DNA from 2 places in the Actinomadura rubteroloni genome. Region 1 is predicted to be linked to the other one. Evidence: riboswitches for the same ligand, from Rfam matches in the RefSeq annotation. Region 1 holds a riboswitch; the other holds the start of a gene.

Evidence for each region. A riboswitch is a leader RNA that binds a small molecule or an ion and turns the genes downstream of it on or off. The one in region 1 is predicted to bind ZMP and ZTP.
Region 2: it holds a riboswitch for ZMP and ZTP, as region 1 does, so the genes downstream of both, BTM25_RS28780 (serine hydroxymethyltransferase) here and BTM25_RS08005 (bifunctional methylenetetrahydrofolate dehydrogenase/methenyltetrahydrofolate cyclohydrolase) in region 1, are expected to answer to the same signal.

The regions. Positions count from the first base shown of each region.
Region 1 covers NZ_MTBP01000001.1:1,804,268-1,812,100, forward strand. The annotation lists gene purN (phosphoribosylglycinamide formyltransferase) at 1-385, shown strand, start outside; gene purH (bifunctional phosphoribosylaminoimidazolecarboxamide formyltransferase/IMP cyclohydrolase) at 382-1,950, shown strand; gene BTM25_RS29545 (hypothetical protein) at 2,006-2,173, shown strand; ZMP/ZTP riboswitch at 2,199-2,284, shown strand; gene BTM25_RS08005 (bifunctional methylenetetrahydrofolate dehydrogenase/methenyltetrahydrofolate cyclohydrolase) at 2,346-3,197, shown strand; gene BTM25_RS08010 (helix-turn-helix domain-containing protein) at 3,388-3,867, opposite strand; partial or broken gene BTM25_RS30895 (FHA domain-containing protein) at 3,904-4,098, opposite strand; gene BTM25_RS08015 (DUF3017 domain-containing protein) at 4,411-4,728, shown strand; gene BTM25_RS08020 (NADP-dependent isocitrate dehydrogenase) at 4,850-6,064, shown strand; gene BTM25_RS08025 (malate dehydrogenase) at 6,277-7,266, shown strand; gene BTM25_RS08030 (HSP90 family protein) at 7,400-7,833, shown strand, end outside.
Region 2 covers NZ_MTBP01000006.1:158,127-165,959, forward strand. The annotation lists gene BTM25_RS28750 (hypothetical protein) at 1-132, shown strand, start outside; gene BTM25_RS28755 (DsbC family protein) at 201-635, shown strand; gene BTM25_RS28760 (GNAT family N-acetyltransferase) at 539-1,129, opposite strand; gene BTM25_RS28765 (carboxymuconolactone decarboxylase family protein) at 1,122-1,769, opposite strand; gene BTM25_RS28770 (GNAT family N-acetyltransferase) at 1,918-2,982, shown strand; gene BTM25_RS28775 (class I SAM-dependent methyltransferase) at 2,966-3,760, shown strand; gene BTM25_RS28780 (serine hydroxymethyltransferase) at 3,727-4,998, opposite strand; ZMP/ZTP riboswitch at 5,051-5,135, opposite strand; gene BTM25_RS28785 (RNA polymerase-binding protein RbpA) at 5,226-5,600, opposite strand; gene secG (preprotein translocase subunit SecG) at 5,676-5,915, opposite strand; gene tpiA (triose-phosphate isomerase) at 6,075-6,872, opposite strand; gene BTM25_RS28800 (phosphoglycerate kinase) at 6,878-7,833, opposite strand, start outside.

The DNA of each region.
Region 1 (7,833 bases):
CATGAAGATCCTCGGCGCCCGGTTCCTGGAACGGTTCGGCGGGCGCATCGTCAACACCCATCCCGCTCTGCTGCCGTCCTTCCCCGGCGCCCACGCCGTCCGCGACGCCCTGGCCTACGGGGTCAAGCTCACGGGCTGTACCGTGCACTTCGTCGACGAAGGCGTGGACACCGGACCCGTCATCGCCCAGGAGGCCGTCCCGGTCCGCTGGCATGACGACGAGGACTCCCTGCACGAGCGCATCAAGCAGGTGGAGCGCCGGCTCCTGGTCGACGTCGTCGGGCGGCTCGCCCGCGACGGCTGGACCGCGAACGGTCGGCGGGTCTCCATGAAATGCCGGACCTGCAACACGTCCGCAGCCGAAGAAGGAGAGCTGAACCGGTGACCCGGGTCGCGATCAAACGTGCGCTGATCAGCGTGTACGACAAGACGGGGCTGGAGGAGCTGGCCCGCGGCCTGCACGCCGCCGGGGTGGAGATCGTCTCCACCGGCTCCACGGCCGGGCGGATCGCCGCCGCCGGGGTGCCCGTCCTGAAGGTGGAGGAGCTGACCGGCTTCCCCGAGTGCCTGGACGGACGCGTCAAGACCCTGCACCCGCGCGTCCACGCGGGCCTGCTGGCCGACCGCCGCAAGGACGACCACGTCCGCCAGCTCCGGGACCTGGACGTCGAGCCGTTCGACCTCGCCGTCGTCAACCTGTACCCGTTCGCGGCGACCGTCGCGTCGGGCGCGGCGCCCGACGAGTGCGTCGAGCAGATCGACATCGGCGGCCCGACGATGGTCCGCGCCGCCGCGAAGAACCACGCGAGCGTCGCCGTCGTCGTGGACCCCGCGTCCTACGGGTCGGTGCTCGCGGCCGTCGAGGCGGGCGGGTTCACGCTGGACGAGCGCCGCCGCCTCGCCGGGATCGCGTTCGCGCACACCGCGTCCTACGACGTCGCGGTGGCGTCGTGGTTCGCCTCGTCCTACGCCCCGGACGAGGAGGCCGCGTCCTCCGGCTGGCCGGACTTCCTCGGCGCCACGTGGGAGCGGTCCGCCGTCCTGCGCTACGGCGAGAACCCGCACCAGAAGGCCGCGCTGTTCACCGACGCCGGCGCGTCCGGGGGGCTGGCGGGCGCCGAGCAGCTCCACGGCAAGGAGATGTCCTACAACAACTACGTGGACGCCGAGGCCGCCCGCCGCGCCGCCTACGACTTCGCCGAGCCCGCCGTCGCGATCATCAAGCACGCCAACCCGTGCGGCATCGCCGTCGGCGCCGACGTCGCCGAGGCCCACCGCAAGGCCCACGAGTGCGACCCGGTGTCGGCCTACGGCGGCGTCATCGCGGTGAACCGCCCGGTGACGGCCGCGTTCGCCGAGTCCGTCAAGGAGATCTTCACCGAGGTCATCGTCGCGCCGGACTTCGACGCCGACGCGCTGGAGATCCTGCGCGGACGCTGGAAGAACCTGCGGCTGCTGCGCTGCGCGTCCGGGCCGTCCAACGCGACCGAGTTCCGCCGCATCGACGGCGGCGTGCTGCTCCAGACCGTCGACCGGGTGGACGCCTCCGGCGACGACCCGGCCACCTGGGAGCTGAAGGTCGGCACGGCCGCCGACGCGGCGACCCTGCGGGACCTGGCGTTCGCGTGGCGGGCCGTCCGGGCCGTCAAGTCCAACGCGATCCTGCTCGCCGCCGACGGCGCGACCGTCGGCGTCGGCATGGGCCAGGTCAACCGGGTCGACTCGGCCAAGCTCGCGGTGACGCGGGCGGGCGCCGAGCGGGCCGCGCGCGCGGTCGGCGCGTCCGACGCGTTCTTCCCGTTCCCCGACGGGCTGGAGGCGCTCGCCGCGGCGGGCGTCCGCGCGATCGTGGAGCCCGGCGGCTCCATCCACGACCCCGAGGTGATCGAGGCGGCGGAGAAGGCGGGCGTGACCCTGTACTTCACCGGCGTCCGGCACTTCTTCCACTGACCGGCGGACGCGCGCCGGGCCCGTCCCGGCGCGCACCCGCCCCTCGGAGACTTCGATGAACCAGGTCCTCGCGCACGCGTTCGGCGTGTTCCTCCAGGCCGACGCGCTGCTCATGGACGCCCGCGAGATCGTCGGCCTCGCCGCGGCCGTCGCGGCGGCGCTGCTGGCGGGCGTGCTCGGCTGGCAGGGCACCGACCGCTTCCTGTCCTGGCGGGGCCGCTGACCGTCGCGTCCCGTCCCGGTACGATGGACGCACACGTGACTGGCGCGGACAAGGTGGACACGACCACCGGGGAGCGGAGCAGTCCGGACACCGCGCGCCTGGGTGACCGGGGACCACGCACGGGCCGTGCGGCCCGGCGAGATCACCACGCGAGTTCACCACGGAGGCGCACATGACGGCACGGATCCTGGACGGGAAGGCCACGGCCGCGCAGATCCGCGCGGACCTCACGACCCGCGTCGCGGCCCTGCGCTCGCGCGGCGTCGGCGTCGGCCTCGGCACGGTCCTCGTCGGCGACGACCCCGGCAGCCACGCCTACGTCGGCATGAAGCACCGCGACTGCGCCGAGGTCGGCATCGAGAGCATCCGCCGCGACCTGCCCGCCGACGCGACGCAGGAGGACGTCGAGCGCGCGGTGGACGAGCTGAACGCCGACCCGTCCTGCACCGGCTACATCGTCCAGCTCCCGCTCCCCAAGGGCCTGGACGAGCAGCGCGTGCTGGAGCGCATCGACCCCCTCAAGGACGCCGACGGCCTGCACCCCACCAACCTCGGCCGCCTGGTCCTCCAGCAGCCCGGCCCGCTGCCCTGCACGCCGAAGGGCATCATCGACCTGCTGCGCCGCTTCGACGTCCCGATCGCGGGCGCCGAGGTCACGGTCGTCGGCCGGGGCATCACGGTCGGCCGCTCGCTCGGCCTGCTGCTGACCCGCCGCACCGAGAACGCGACCGTCACGCTCTGCCACACCGGCACGCGCGACCTGGCCGCGCACACCCGCAAGGCCGACATCATCGTCGCCGCCGCGGGCGTCCCCGGCCTGATCACCGCCGACATGGTGAAGCCCGGCGCGGCCGTCCTGGACGTGGGCGTCTCCCGCGTCGACGGCAAGCTGGCGGGCGACGTGGCGGCGGACGTGCGCGAGGTGGCGGGCTGGGTGGCCCCCAACCCCGGCGGCGTGGGCCCGATGACCCGCGCGATGCTGCTGGCGAACGTCGTCGAGGCCGCCGAGAACGCCGCCCGCTGACCGCCGGGGCCGGTGGCCGAGGCGCCCGTTTCGGCTGGCCTCAGCCAGCGCGCGAGCGCGAAAACTGAGCGCCCGGGGGACGACGCCGAAGGCGAGTCCCCCGGGCGCGAAGATCGCGAAGCGATGCCGCGCTCGCCCAGAGACACGGTTGCGAAGCGAGCCGCCAGGCGAGCGCAGCAGGCCGTGACTCCTAACTAGCCCGGCGGCCCACCCCCGTCGCCTGACGGCCCGGACCGGTGAGATGGCGGCCCGGGGCGGTGGCGCCGGGCGGGCCGGGACGGCGGACGCCGCCCGGTCCCTGGCCGTCCACCGGACGGTTCTGCTGCGGGACGTGGACCGGCGGCAGCGGCCGGACGAGGCCCATCGCGATGACCTCGTTGGCCAGCCGGGTGCGCCGGTTCGCCCCCTCGGGGATGCGGAACTTCTGGTACAGCCGCAGCAGATGCTGCTTGACCGCGGCCTCCGTCACCACCAGCTCCTCGGCGATCTGGCGCGCGGTGGCCGGAGCCACGAACGCCTCGTCCGAGAGCGCCGGACGGCACAGCGACGTCAGTACGTCCACCTCGCGGCGCGTCAGCTCGGGTGCGACGGCGCGCCGCAGTTCGACGTCGGGATCGACCTCCTCGCGGGGGATTCCCCCCATCCGGCAGCGCGCCGTGCCGAAGCTCACGACGTCACCGTCCTCCAGGACGCGTCGGGCGATCGGCCGGCCGTTGACCCGGGTCCCGTTACGGGAGAGCCCCATGTCAACCACGTACACGTACGGGCCGCGCCGAATGATCTCTGCGTGCAATCGGGACACACTCGGGTCGTCGAGGCGGATGTCCACACCTCGTCCTCGACCGACCGTCGTGACATCGGGGCGCAGTGGCATCACCATGCCACTGTCCTCGATCCGCATGAACGGCCCCTCCACGGCAGTCCTCCCAGCTAGTTAGCGACCCCTGTCCAGCGAGTTACCCGGAGGCCTTCACGCCACACCCACCTACTGGTGAGTAGGGCCTGTTGCGTAACGGTTTTCGCGACGTCCACGTCCGTCCCGTCCGCCTTCTCCCGTCTCGTCGGGGGGACTCGTCCGGTCTTGCGCGAAATGTCTTTTTGGACGGCATCGGGCCTGCTCGTCCGGCCCCCCGGTCGTCGGTCCGTCGATTTCCCACTAACGTGGGGAGGTGGAGCCGACCGGGCCGACGCCCGGAAAACGAGGAGCGTGCCGATGAGTACCGAGGTGCACCGGCGCCGGCGGCGCGCACCGCGCGGTCGGGGCGCCGCGCCGCACTGGCTCGGCCGCCTGCCGTACGCGATCGTCCTCTGCGGCGTCGCGGGCGGGCTGGTGCTCTGCGCGCTCGACTACTTCCGCAAGGGATCCGGTCTCATGGCCGCGGCGGTGCTGTTCGGCGCGCTGGCGCGGCTCGTCCTGCCCCCGAGCCAGGCCGGGATGCTGGAGACGCGCAGCCGGTGGGTGGACGTGACGACGATGACGGTCCTCGCCGTCGCCATCGCGACCACCGCCGCCGTCGTCCCCCACCCCTAGGCTCACCTGCCGAAACAGCCAGACCACCAGGGCGAGGTCTAGACCTTTGGCCGCGCCCGGATAGCCTTCAGCAGAGCCTTACAAGGACTGCTGGCCGGTGTAGGAAAGGGACAGCAAGCACATGCCCAAGATCAAGGTAGCGAACCCGGTCGTCGAACTCGACGGCGACGAGATGACCCGGATCATCTGGAAATTCATCAAGGACCAGTTGATCCTGCCCTACCTGGACGTCGACCTGAAGTACTACGACCTCGGGATCGAGTACCGCGACGCGACCGACGACCAGGTGACGGTCGACGCCGCCAACGCCATCAAGCAGTACGGCGTCGGCGTGAAGTGCGCGACGATCACCCCCGACGAGGCCCGGGTGGAGGAGTTCGGCCTCAAGAAGATGTGGCGCTCCCCGAACGGGACGATCCGCAACATCCTCGGCGGCGTGGTCTTCCGCGAGCCGATCATCGCCTCGAACATCCCCCGGCTCGTCCCGGGCTGGACCAAGCCGATCATCATCGGGCGGCACGCCCACGGCGACCAGTACCGCGCGACCGACTTCGTGGTGCCCGGCCCCGGCACCGTCACGATCAGCTACCAGCCCGACGACGAGGGCGAGCCGATCGAGCTGGAGGTCGCCCGCTTCTCCGGCGGCGGCGTCGCGATGGGCATGTACAACTTCGACGACTCGATCCGCGACTTCGCGCGGACGACGATGCGGTACGCCCTCGACCGCGAGATGCCGCTGTACCTCTCCACGAAGAACACGATCCTCAAGGCCTACGACGGGCGCTTCAAGGACCTGTTCCAGGAGATCTTCGAGTCCGAGTTCAAGGCGGACTTCGAGGCCAAGGGCATCACCTACGAGCACCGGCTCATCGACGACATGGTCGCCGCGGCGCTCAAGTGGGAGGGCGGGTTCGTCTGGGCGACGAAGAACTACGACGGCGACGTCCAGTCCGACACGCTCGCGCAGGGCTTCGGGTCGCTCGGCCTGATGACGTCGGTGCTGATGACGCCGGACGGCAAGACGGTCGAGGCCGAGGCCGCGCACGGCACCGTCACACGCCACTACCGGCAGCACCAGCAGGGCAAGCCGACGTCCACCAACCCGATCGCGTCGATCTTCGCGTGGACGCGGGGGCTGGAGCACCGCGGCAAGCTCGACAACACGCCTGAGCTGGTGAACTTCGCGCGGCAGTTGGAGCAGGTCTGCGTCGAGACGGTCGAAGGCGGACAGATGACCAAGGACTTGGCTCTGCTCGTCGGCCCGGACCAGGGCTGGCTGACCACGCAGGAGTTCCTGGAGGCGCTGGACACCAACCTTCAGAAGAAGGTCGGCTAGCACACCGCATCGGACCCCCTGAACATCCGGGGGTGACGCAACAGGCCGTCCCGGCGATCCCGGGACGGCCTTCGCCGTTCTCCGACCTGCCGCCGCGCGGCGCCCGGCCGCGCGGTAGCCTGGCGCATGAATTATCTTGACGGCGAGAGACCCCCGTCGCCAGGTCACGACCACAGCGCACGGCCGCTCGGCCGCGAGGAGATGAAGCAGACATGACGCGCACCCCAGTCACCGTCACCGTCACCGGCGCCGCGGGCCAGATCGGCTACGCGCTGCTGTTCCGTATCGCGTCGGGCGCGCTGCTCGGCCCGGACGTACCGGTGAAGCTGCGGCTGCTGGAGATCCCGCAGGCCGTGAAGGCCGCCGAGGGCACCGCGATGGAGCTGGACGACTGCGCGTTCCCGCTGCTGTCCGGCGTCGAGATCTTCGACGACGCGAAGAAGGCGTTCGCGGGCACGAACGTGGCGCTGCTCGTCGGCGCGCGGCCCCGGACGAAGGGCATGGAGCGCGGGGACCTGCTGGAGGCCAACGGCGGGATCTTCAAGCCGCAGGGCGAGGCGATCAACGCGGGCGCGGCCGACGACGTCAAGATCCTGGTGGTCGGCAACCCGGCCAACACCAACGCGCTGATCGCGCAGCAGCACGCCCCGGACGTCCCGGCCGAGCGCTTCACGGCGATGACGCGCCTGGACCACAACCGCGCGATCGCGCAGGTGGCGAAGAAGGCCGGCGTGGCCGTCACCGACATCAAGAAGCTGACGATCTGGGGCAACCACTCCGCGACCCAGTACCCGGACCTGTTCCACGCCGAGATCGCGGGCAAGAACGCCGCCGAGACGGTGAACGACCGCGACTGGCTGGAGAACGACTTCATCCCGACCGTCGCCAAGCGCGGCGCGGCGATCATCGAGGCGCGGGGCGCGTCGTCGGCGGCGTCGGCGGCGTCCGCGGCGATCGACCACGTGCACACCTGGGTGAACGGCACGGCGGACGGCGACTGGACGTCGATGGCGGTCGTGTCCGACGGTTCCTACGGCGTCCCCGAGGGCCTGATCTCGTCGTTCCCGGTCACCACCAAGGACGGGAAGTGGGAGATCGTCCAGGGCCTGGAGATCGACGAGTTCTCGCGCGGCCGGATCGACGCGTCCGTGGCGGAGCTGTCCGAGGAGCGCGACGCGGTGCGCAAGCTCGGCCTCGTCTGACCGACCCCGCACGGCCCCCGGCGCCCCGCCGGGGGCCGTGCGCATTTGTGGGACGACTACAGGAAACGCGACGGAAACGTGGGTACCGGTCGCTAGGCTGACTGATCGCGAAAAACCGATCGGGAGGTCGTGAGTGGCGGAGCGGGCGTTCCAGGTCGATCTGCGGGGCGTGGTGGACCTCCTCAGCCGCCATCTGTACTCCAGTCCGCGCGTCTACCTGCGGGAACTGCTGCAGAACGCGGTGGACGCGATCACCGCGCGCGGCGACGTCCCCGGCCTGGTCCAGATCACGACCGGCAGCGGCGCGCTGCGGGTGGAGGACGACGGGATCGGGCTGACGGAGGACGAGGTCCACCGGCTGCTGGCGACGATCGGCCGGTCGTCCAAGCGCGACGAGCTGGGCTTCGCCCGGCACGACTTCCTCGGCCAGTTCGGGATCGGGCTGCTGTCGGCGTTCCTGGTGGCGGACGAGATCGAGGTCGTGACGCGGTCGGCGCGCGGCGGCCCGGCGGTGCGGTGGACGGGCCGGTCGGGCGGCAACTACACGGTCGAGCCGGGCGAACGGGA
Region 2 (7,833 bases), on a different contig from region 1:
TACGCGGCGCTGTTCGCCGCGTCCTACAGCGGCTACGGCCAGTTCGGCGGGAAGATCGCCGGGATGGCCGCGGGCGACCCCGAGGGGTTCGTGCGGGACCGCGCCGCCGCCATCGCGCACGTGCGCCGCTGACCTGCGGCGATTCCCGTCCGCGCGAGCCGGGTACATCCACCGGGTACCGACTTCGGGGGGATGCGGACATGGCGGATGTGCGGTTCGGCGAGCTGCCGCTCGACCTGGCCTTCACCGACGTGCGCGGCGACGGGTCGCGGCGGCTCGCGCTGTTCGGCGACCCGCGCGACCCGAACACGCGGGCGCTGGTCCGCGACGAGCTGTCGCGCGTCGGGGACGTGACCGTCCACACGCTGCTGCTGCCGCTGGAGATCTATCCGGGCTCCGACGACACGGCTCGGCGGATCTGGGCCGCGCCCGACCGCGCCGCCGCCTGGTACGCGTGGATGACCGACGAGACGCCGCCGCCCGACGACCCGGACCCGCACACGCCGCTGGCCCGGCTCCGGCTGGCCGCCGAGGAGCTTCAGGTGATCTCCACGCCCACGCTGGTGTTCGAGAGCGGCGAGATGATGGCCGGGGCCACCCCGGCGCGGGAGATCGAGGCGATGCTGTCGGCCTGACCGGCGTCCGCGCGGTCGGCGGCGAAGTGGACCGCGCCGCCCGGGTCGTGCCGCACGCGGCGCATCCCGAGCCGTCCGGCGACCTCGGCCGTGACCGCGCCGTCGACCTCGGCGGTGACGCGGCGCAGGCCCGTCGCCGTGAACGCGTGGCCGAGCAGCGCCCCGGCCGCCTCCTCGGCGAGCCCGCGTCCCCACCGGTCCGGCTCCAGGCTCCAGACGATCTCGGCGGCGCGGTCGCCGTGCGCGCGCAGCCCCGCGACGCCGAGCAGCGGCCCGCCGCCGACCGGGCGCAGCGTCCACAGGCCGTAGCCGCGCAGCGCGAACCCGCGCTCGCTGGCCGCGATGATCTCGGTGACCGCCGGCCCGGTCACGCCGCGCGCCCCGGGCAGGTGCTCCCGGACGAGCGGCCCGGTCCAGTGCGCGAGCAGCCGGCGGCGGTCGCTCATGCTCACCGGCGCCAGCGTCAGCCGGGCCGTGCGCAGGACGTCACGCATCGCGGTCCGGCCAGTCGGGCGCCTTCTCCCCCGCCGGGACGCCCGTCCGGAACACGCGCATCTGCAACGCGAGCCCCGCGTAATAGCCGACCAGCGTCACCAGCTCGACCAGCGCCGCGCGGCCGAGCGCCGCGATGGCCTCGGTGTAGACGGCGTCGCCGAGATCGCCGTCGGCCGAGAGCTGCCGGGCCGCCTCGTACACCACGCGCTCGCGGACGTCGGCCAGCAGCGGCGCGCGGCCCTCGCGCAGCGCGGTCAGCTCGTCCTCGGTGAGCCCGGCTCGGCGGCCGAGCCGCTCGTGCGCGTACCACTCGAAGTCCGACCGCCAGTGCCCGGCGACGACGAGCGTCGCGATCTCCCGCTCGCGCCGGGTGAACGCGGTGCGGTGGCGGAGCGCGGCGCCCAGCTCCTGCAAGGGCATCCCGACGTGCGGGGTGTAGAGCATGGCGTTGAACGGGCCGTGGAGCCTGCCCTCGTCGTCGGCCACCGCGAACGGCGCGGCACGGTCCCCGCGCGGCCCCTCCGTGATCGCCGTGTAGACGTCGCGCTGCTCCTCGCTGAGGAGGGCGGGACGGAGGGCGGGCAGCCGCCCGCCGTCGGGGTGCTGATCCGGACGGCCATCGCGCAGAGGCTCGATCACCCCTTGCACGCTAGGCGCTGGACGGCGGGCGCTCAAGCCCCTGTCCGCTATGTGAAACCATCAGCTCACGGCGGCGTAGCGAATCCGTAACACCTCACGGTCAAGGTGAGTCAGTACACGTTCACCGTCACCGGAAGGAACGTCCGCCATGCCGCTGCTGCGCGTCCGCGCCGAGATCGAGGACCGTCCGGGCCGGCTGGCCCTGCTCACCGCCGCGCTGGCCCGGCGGGGCGCCAACATCCTCGGGCTCTCGGTCCAGCTCGGCCCCGACGGCGTGGTCGACGAGTTCATCGTCGACGTCCCCGGCGGCGACACCGCGGCGGACGACCTCGGGCGCGCGCTCGCGGGCGCGGGCGCGCTGCGCACCGCCGTCGCCCCCGCCCGGCCGCGCGAGCTGGTGGACGAGACGACCCGCGCGCTCGTCCTGGCCGCCCGGCTGCGCGCCGAGCCGCACACGCTGCCGGACGTCCTCGCCGAGCTGCTGCGCGCCGACGACGCCCGCTGGTCCACCGCCGCCGAGACCGACGACGACCCCGCCGCGCTCGTGGTGCCGGTCGGGCAGCGCCGCGCCGTGCTGGTGCGCCGTTCCGGGCTGCCCTTCACGACCACCGAGGCGGCGCGCGCCGACGCGATGGTCCGGGCGGTGCTGCCCGCCGCCGGGCCGCTGCCCGCGTCGCGGCGGGTGGTGCTGCGCGACGGCACGGCGGTCGTCGTCCGCCCGGTCGAGACCCGCGACGTCGAGGCGATCACCGCGATGCACGACCGCTGCTCGCAGGCGACGCGGCGGATGCGCTACTTCAGCGCCAAGCCGTCGCTGCCGCGCCGCGCGATCGAGCGGTTCTGCGAGCCGTGGCACGGGCTGACGCTCGTCGCCGAAGGACCGGACGGGTCGGTGCTCGCGCTCGCCCACCTGATCCACGTCCTCGAACCGGGCGTCGCCGAACTGGCGTTCCTGGTCGAGGACGCCTGGCAGGGCCGGGGCCTCGGCCGCCTGCTCACCCGGATGCTCGCCGAACTCGGCCGCGACCGGGGCCTGGTCGAACTGCGCGCGACGACGTTCAGCGAGAACGCCACGATGCGGCGGCTGCTGACCGCGCTCGGCGGCCGGACGCTGCGCACCGAGGAGCCCGCCGTGGTGGAGATCCGGCTGCGGCTGGACGGCCGGGCGCCGGGACGCGCCCTGGCAGGATTGCGGGGTGACCGGCATCTATGACGACCCCTGGGCCTACGAGCTTGCCTGCTCCTTCCGCGACGTCGAACCGGAGGTCGACGCGGTGCTCGGCTGGTGCCGGCGGCACGGCGCGGGCACACCGGGATCGGTGCTGGAACTCGCCGCCGGCCCGGCCGAGCACGCCCGCGCGTTCGCCCGCCGGGGCGTCGCCGCCACCGCGCTCGACCTGAACCCGGCGATGTGCGCGTACGCGCGCGAGCGGGCCGCGCGCGAGGGCGTCGCGATCGACGTCGTGCGCGGCGACATGACCGCGTTCGCGCTCGGCCGCCGCTTCGACCTCGTGGTGACGATGCTGGACTCGACGTCCCACCTCATGACGCTGGACGCGTTCGTCGCCCACCTGGACCGCGCCGCCGGGCACCTGGCGCCCGGCGGCCTCTACGTCCTGGAGATGTCGCACCCGCGCGACCGGCTCGGCGACCCGAGCGTCGGCACGGCGTGGACGGTCGAGCGCGACGGCGTCCGGGCGTCGGTGCGCTGGGGCGGGCGCGAGGACGTCCTTGACCCCGTGACGCAGATCGCCCCGGACCGCGTCGTCATGACGATCGAGTCCGGGGCGGAGCCGCGCACGATCCGCGACGTCGTCCCCTACCGGTTCTGGACGGCGACGGAGCTGGCCGCCGCCGTCCGGCTGTCGGGACGGCTGGAGATCGCCGCCCAGTACGGCGACTTCGGCGACGTGCCCGTCACCGACGCCGCCGCCTGGCGGATGATCAGCGTGCTGCGTCAGCCGAGCGACGCCCAGCCCGGCATCGGGTAGGCGGCCATCAGGTCGCGGATCTCGGCGGCCACGCGGTCGGCGACGGTCGTGTCGCCCTTGGCCGCCGCGACGACCACGTCGTCGAACCACGCCGCGACGCGCGGCATCAGGTCGGGCGTCAGGCCCCGCGTCGTGATCGCGGCGGTGCCGATGCGCAGCCCGGACGGGTCGAACGGCTTGCGCGGGTCGAACGGGACGGCGTTGTAGTTCAGCTCGATGCCCGCCTCGTCCAGCGCGCGGGCGGCGGGCTTGCCGGCGACGTCCTTGTTCGTCAGGTCGATGAGGATCAGGTGGTTGTCGGTGCCGCCGGACACCAGGTCGTAGCCGCGCTCCAGCAGCGCGTCCGCGAGCGCGGCGGCGTTCGCGACGATCCGCCGCGCGTAGTCGGCGAAGTCGGGCCGGGCCGCCTCGGCGAGCGCGACGGCGATCGCGGCGGTCGTGTGGTTGTGCGGGCCGCCCTGAAGGCCGGGGAAGACGGCCCGGTCGACCGCCTTCGCGTGCTCGCCGGTCGTGAGGATCATCGCGCCGCGCGGCCCGCGCAGCGTCTTGTGCGTCGTGGTGGTGACGACGTCGGCGTGCCCGACGGGCGAGGGGTGCGCGCCGCCCGCGACGAGCCCGGCGATGTGCGCGATGTCGGCGGCCAGGACCGCCCCGCACTCGCGCGCGATCTCGGCGAACGCCGGGAAGTCGATCGTCCGGGGCAGCGCGGTGCCGCCGCACCAGATCAGCTTGGGCCGCTCGCGCAGCGCCAGCTCGCGGACCTGGTCCATGTCGACGCGGCCGGTGTCGCGGCGGACCTCGTAGCGGACGGCGTTGAACCACTTGCCGGTCGCCGACACCGTCCAGCCGTGCGTGAGGTGGCCGCCCATCGGCAGCGACAGCCCGAGCACCGTGTCGCCCGGCTCCAGGAACGCCGCGTAGACGGCGAGGTTGGCGGGCGACCCCGAGTACGGCTGGACGTTGGCGTGCTCCGCGCCGAACAGCGTCCGGGCGCGCTCGACGGCCAGCAGCTCCAGCGGGTCGATGTTCTGCTGGCCCTCGTAGTAGCGGCGGCCCGCGTACCCCTCGGAGTACTTGTTGGTGAGGACCGAGCCGGTCGCCTCCAGCACGGCGGGCGACACGTAGTTCTCCGACGCGATGAGCCGGATCTTCTCGAACTGCCGGCGGGCCTCGGCCTCCACCAGCCCGGCGACGCTCGGGTCCTGGCCGTGCAGGTGGGGAAGGGACGGCTGGTGCATGGACGCCTCCGCTGCTTCGCCGCCGGGACGGTACGAGGCCCCGGCGTGGGGACCCGTACACCCAGGCGCGCGGTGTGCGGACGGTTCGCTTCCCGGTGGTCGGATCCACCTTGACTGCGCCAGTCGCGTTGCCGTCCAGCCTAGCGGGCCGCGTGCGCGCCCGGAAGACGCGACGGGGCCCGCGGGGAGGGCGCGCCCTCCCCGCGGGCCCCGCGGTCGCTCGTCGCTCAGCCGCGCCCGGCGGCCTCCAGCGCGCGCTTCACCGCGGCGCGCTTGGCCCGCAGCTTGGCGAGGGCCTCCTCCAGGATGGCCTCGCCGTCCTCATCGCTGCGCCGCTCCTTCACGTACGCGAGGTGCGTCTTGTAGGGCTCGGTCTTCGGCGGTGCCGGCGGGCTGTCCTTGTCCTGCCCGGCCGGGAAGCCGCAGCGCGGGCAGTCCCACGTCTCCGGCACCGCGACGTCGGTCGCGAAGCTCGGCCGGGTCTCGTGCCGGTTGGCGCAGTAGAAGGTCACCCAGACCCGGGGGGCCGCGTCGCCGCGCTCGGCCTCTCCCATCGGCCCGGCCCCGACACGGCTGCCCCGAATCGCGTTGCCACTACCCACGGACTACTCCTCGCTCAGTGTTGCCGCGTCCGTCCGCCCGACGGTGCCGCGGCGCTCGCATGTCTCGGCGGCCGGTCAGGCGCCCTTGCTCTTGAACAGCAGGCCCAGCACCACGACCGACGCCAGCCAGATGATCCCGAGACCGATCGTCAGGCGGTCCAGGTTGCGCTCGACGACCGACGAACCGCCGAGCGACGACGAGATGCCGCCGCCGAACATGTCGGACAGCCCGCCGCCCTTGCCCTTGTGCATCAGGACGAGGACCACCATCAGCAGGCTCGCGACGATGAGCACGATGGACGTTGCGATGATCACAGTTCAGCGCCTTCTCTGGCCACCCCCGCCGGGGCGGGGCGTTCTCGGATGCGGGACGAGCGTCGAGCCGGGCGTTTGCCCGTCAGGTACGAAGGGTACGACGAACGGACGTCTGGTTCGGCAAGAACCCCCGGGACAGACCGAATCAATCCGTTCGGATCAGGCCGGAAGGTCCCGGTACCGGCAGATCTTGACGAACTCGCCGGGGTCGAGACTGGCACCGCCGACCAGCGCGCCGTCCACGTCGGACTGGGCCATGATCCCGGCGATGTTCGCGCCCTTGACCGACCCGCCGTACAGGATACGGATCCGCGCGGCCGTGTCACCGTCGTACAGCTCGCCGACACGGGCGCGGATCGCCGCGCAGACCTCCTGGGCGTCCTGCGCGGACGCGGTCTTGCCGGTGCCGATCGCCCAGACCGGCTCGTAGGCGATGACGAGCCCGGCCGCCTGCTCGGCGGTGACCTTCTGCAGCGCGCCGTCGACCTGCGCGACGCAGTGCGCGATGTGCTCGCCCGCCTCGCGGACCTCCAGCCGCTCCCCCACGCACACGATCGGCGTGATCTCCGCGCCGAGCGCGGCCCGCGCCTTGGCGTTGACGAGCGCGTCGTCCTCGTGGTGGTACTCGCGCCGCTCGGAGTGCCCGACGGTGACGTAGGAGCAGCCGAGCTTGGCGAGCATCGCGGCCGACACCTCGCCGGTGTAGGCGCCGGACGCGTGCTGGGACACGTCCTGGGCGCCGTAGGAGAGGTCGAGCTTGTCGGCGTCCACGAGCGTCTGCACCGAGCGCAGGTCGGTGAACGGCGGCAGGACGGCGATGTCCACCGCGTCGTAGTCGGCCTCCTTGAGCCCGAAGGCCAGTTTCTGGACGAGCGCGATGGCTTCCAGGTGGTTGTTGTTCATCTTCCAGTTCCCGGCCATCAGCGGCTTTCGGGCGGAAGCGTTCTTCGGGGCCATCGGGGTCAGTCCTCCAGAGCCTGCAGGCCGGGCAGCGTCTTGCCCTCGAGGTATTCGAGGCTGGCGCCGCCGCCGGTCGAGATGTGGGAGAAGGCGTCCTCGTCGAAGCCGAGCCCGCGCACCGCGGCGGCCGAGTCGCCGCCGCCGACGACGGTGAACGCGCCGGAGTCGATGAGGCCCTGCGCGACGGCGCGGGTGCCGCCCGCGTAGGGGGCCATCTCGAACACGCCCATCGGGCCGTTCCAGAAGATGGTCCGGGCGTCGGCGAGCCGGTCGGCGAACAGCTTGCCGGACTCGGGGCCGATGTCCAGGCCGAGCCGGTCGGCGGGGATCGCGTCGGCCGCGACGACGTCGTGCTGCGCGTCGGCCGCGAACGCGGTGGCCGCGACGACGTCCACCGGCAGCACGAACTCGACGCCGTTGGCCTTCGCCCGCTCCAGGTAGGCGCGGACGGTGTCGAGCTGGTCCTCCTCCAGGAGGCTCTTGCCGACCTCGTGGCCCTGCGCCTTGAGGAAGGTGAAGACCATGCCGCCGCCGATGAGGATGCGGTCGGCCTTGTCCAGGAGATTGTCGATGACGCCGAGCTTGTCGGAGACCTTGGAGCCGCCGAGCACGACCGCGTAGGGCCGCTCGACGTCCGCACTGAGCCGCCGCAGCACGCCGACCTCGGTCGCGATGAGGCCGCCCGCCGCGTGCGGGAGGCGCTGCGGCACGTCGTACACGCTCGCGTGCTTGCGGTGGACGGCGCCGAACCCGTCGCCGACGTACAGGTCGGCGAGGGCGGCGAGGCGGTCGGCGAACGCGCCGCGCTCGGCGTCGTCCTTGCTGGTCTCCCCGGCCTCGAAGCGCAGGTTCTCCAGCAGCCCGACCTCGCCGTCGGCGAGCCCGGCGACGAGCGCGCGGGCCGACTCGCCCGCGACGTCGGCGGCGAGCGGAACGTCGGCGCCGAGCAGCTCGCCGA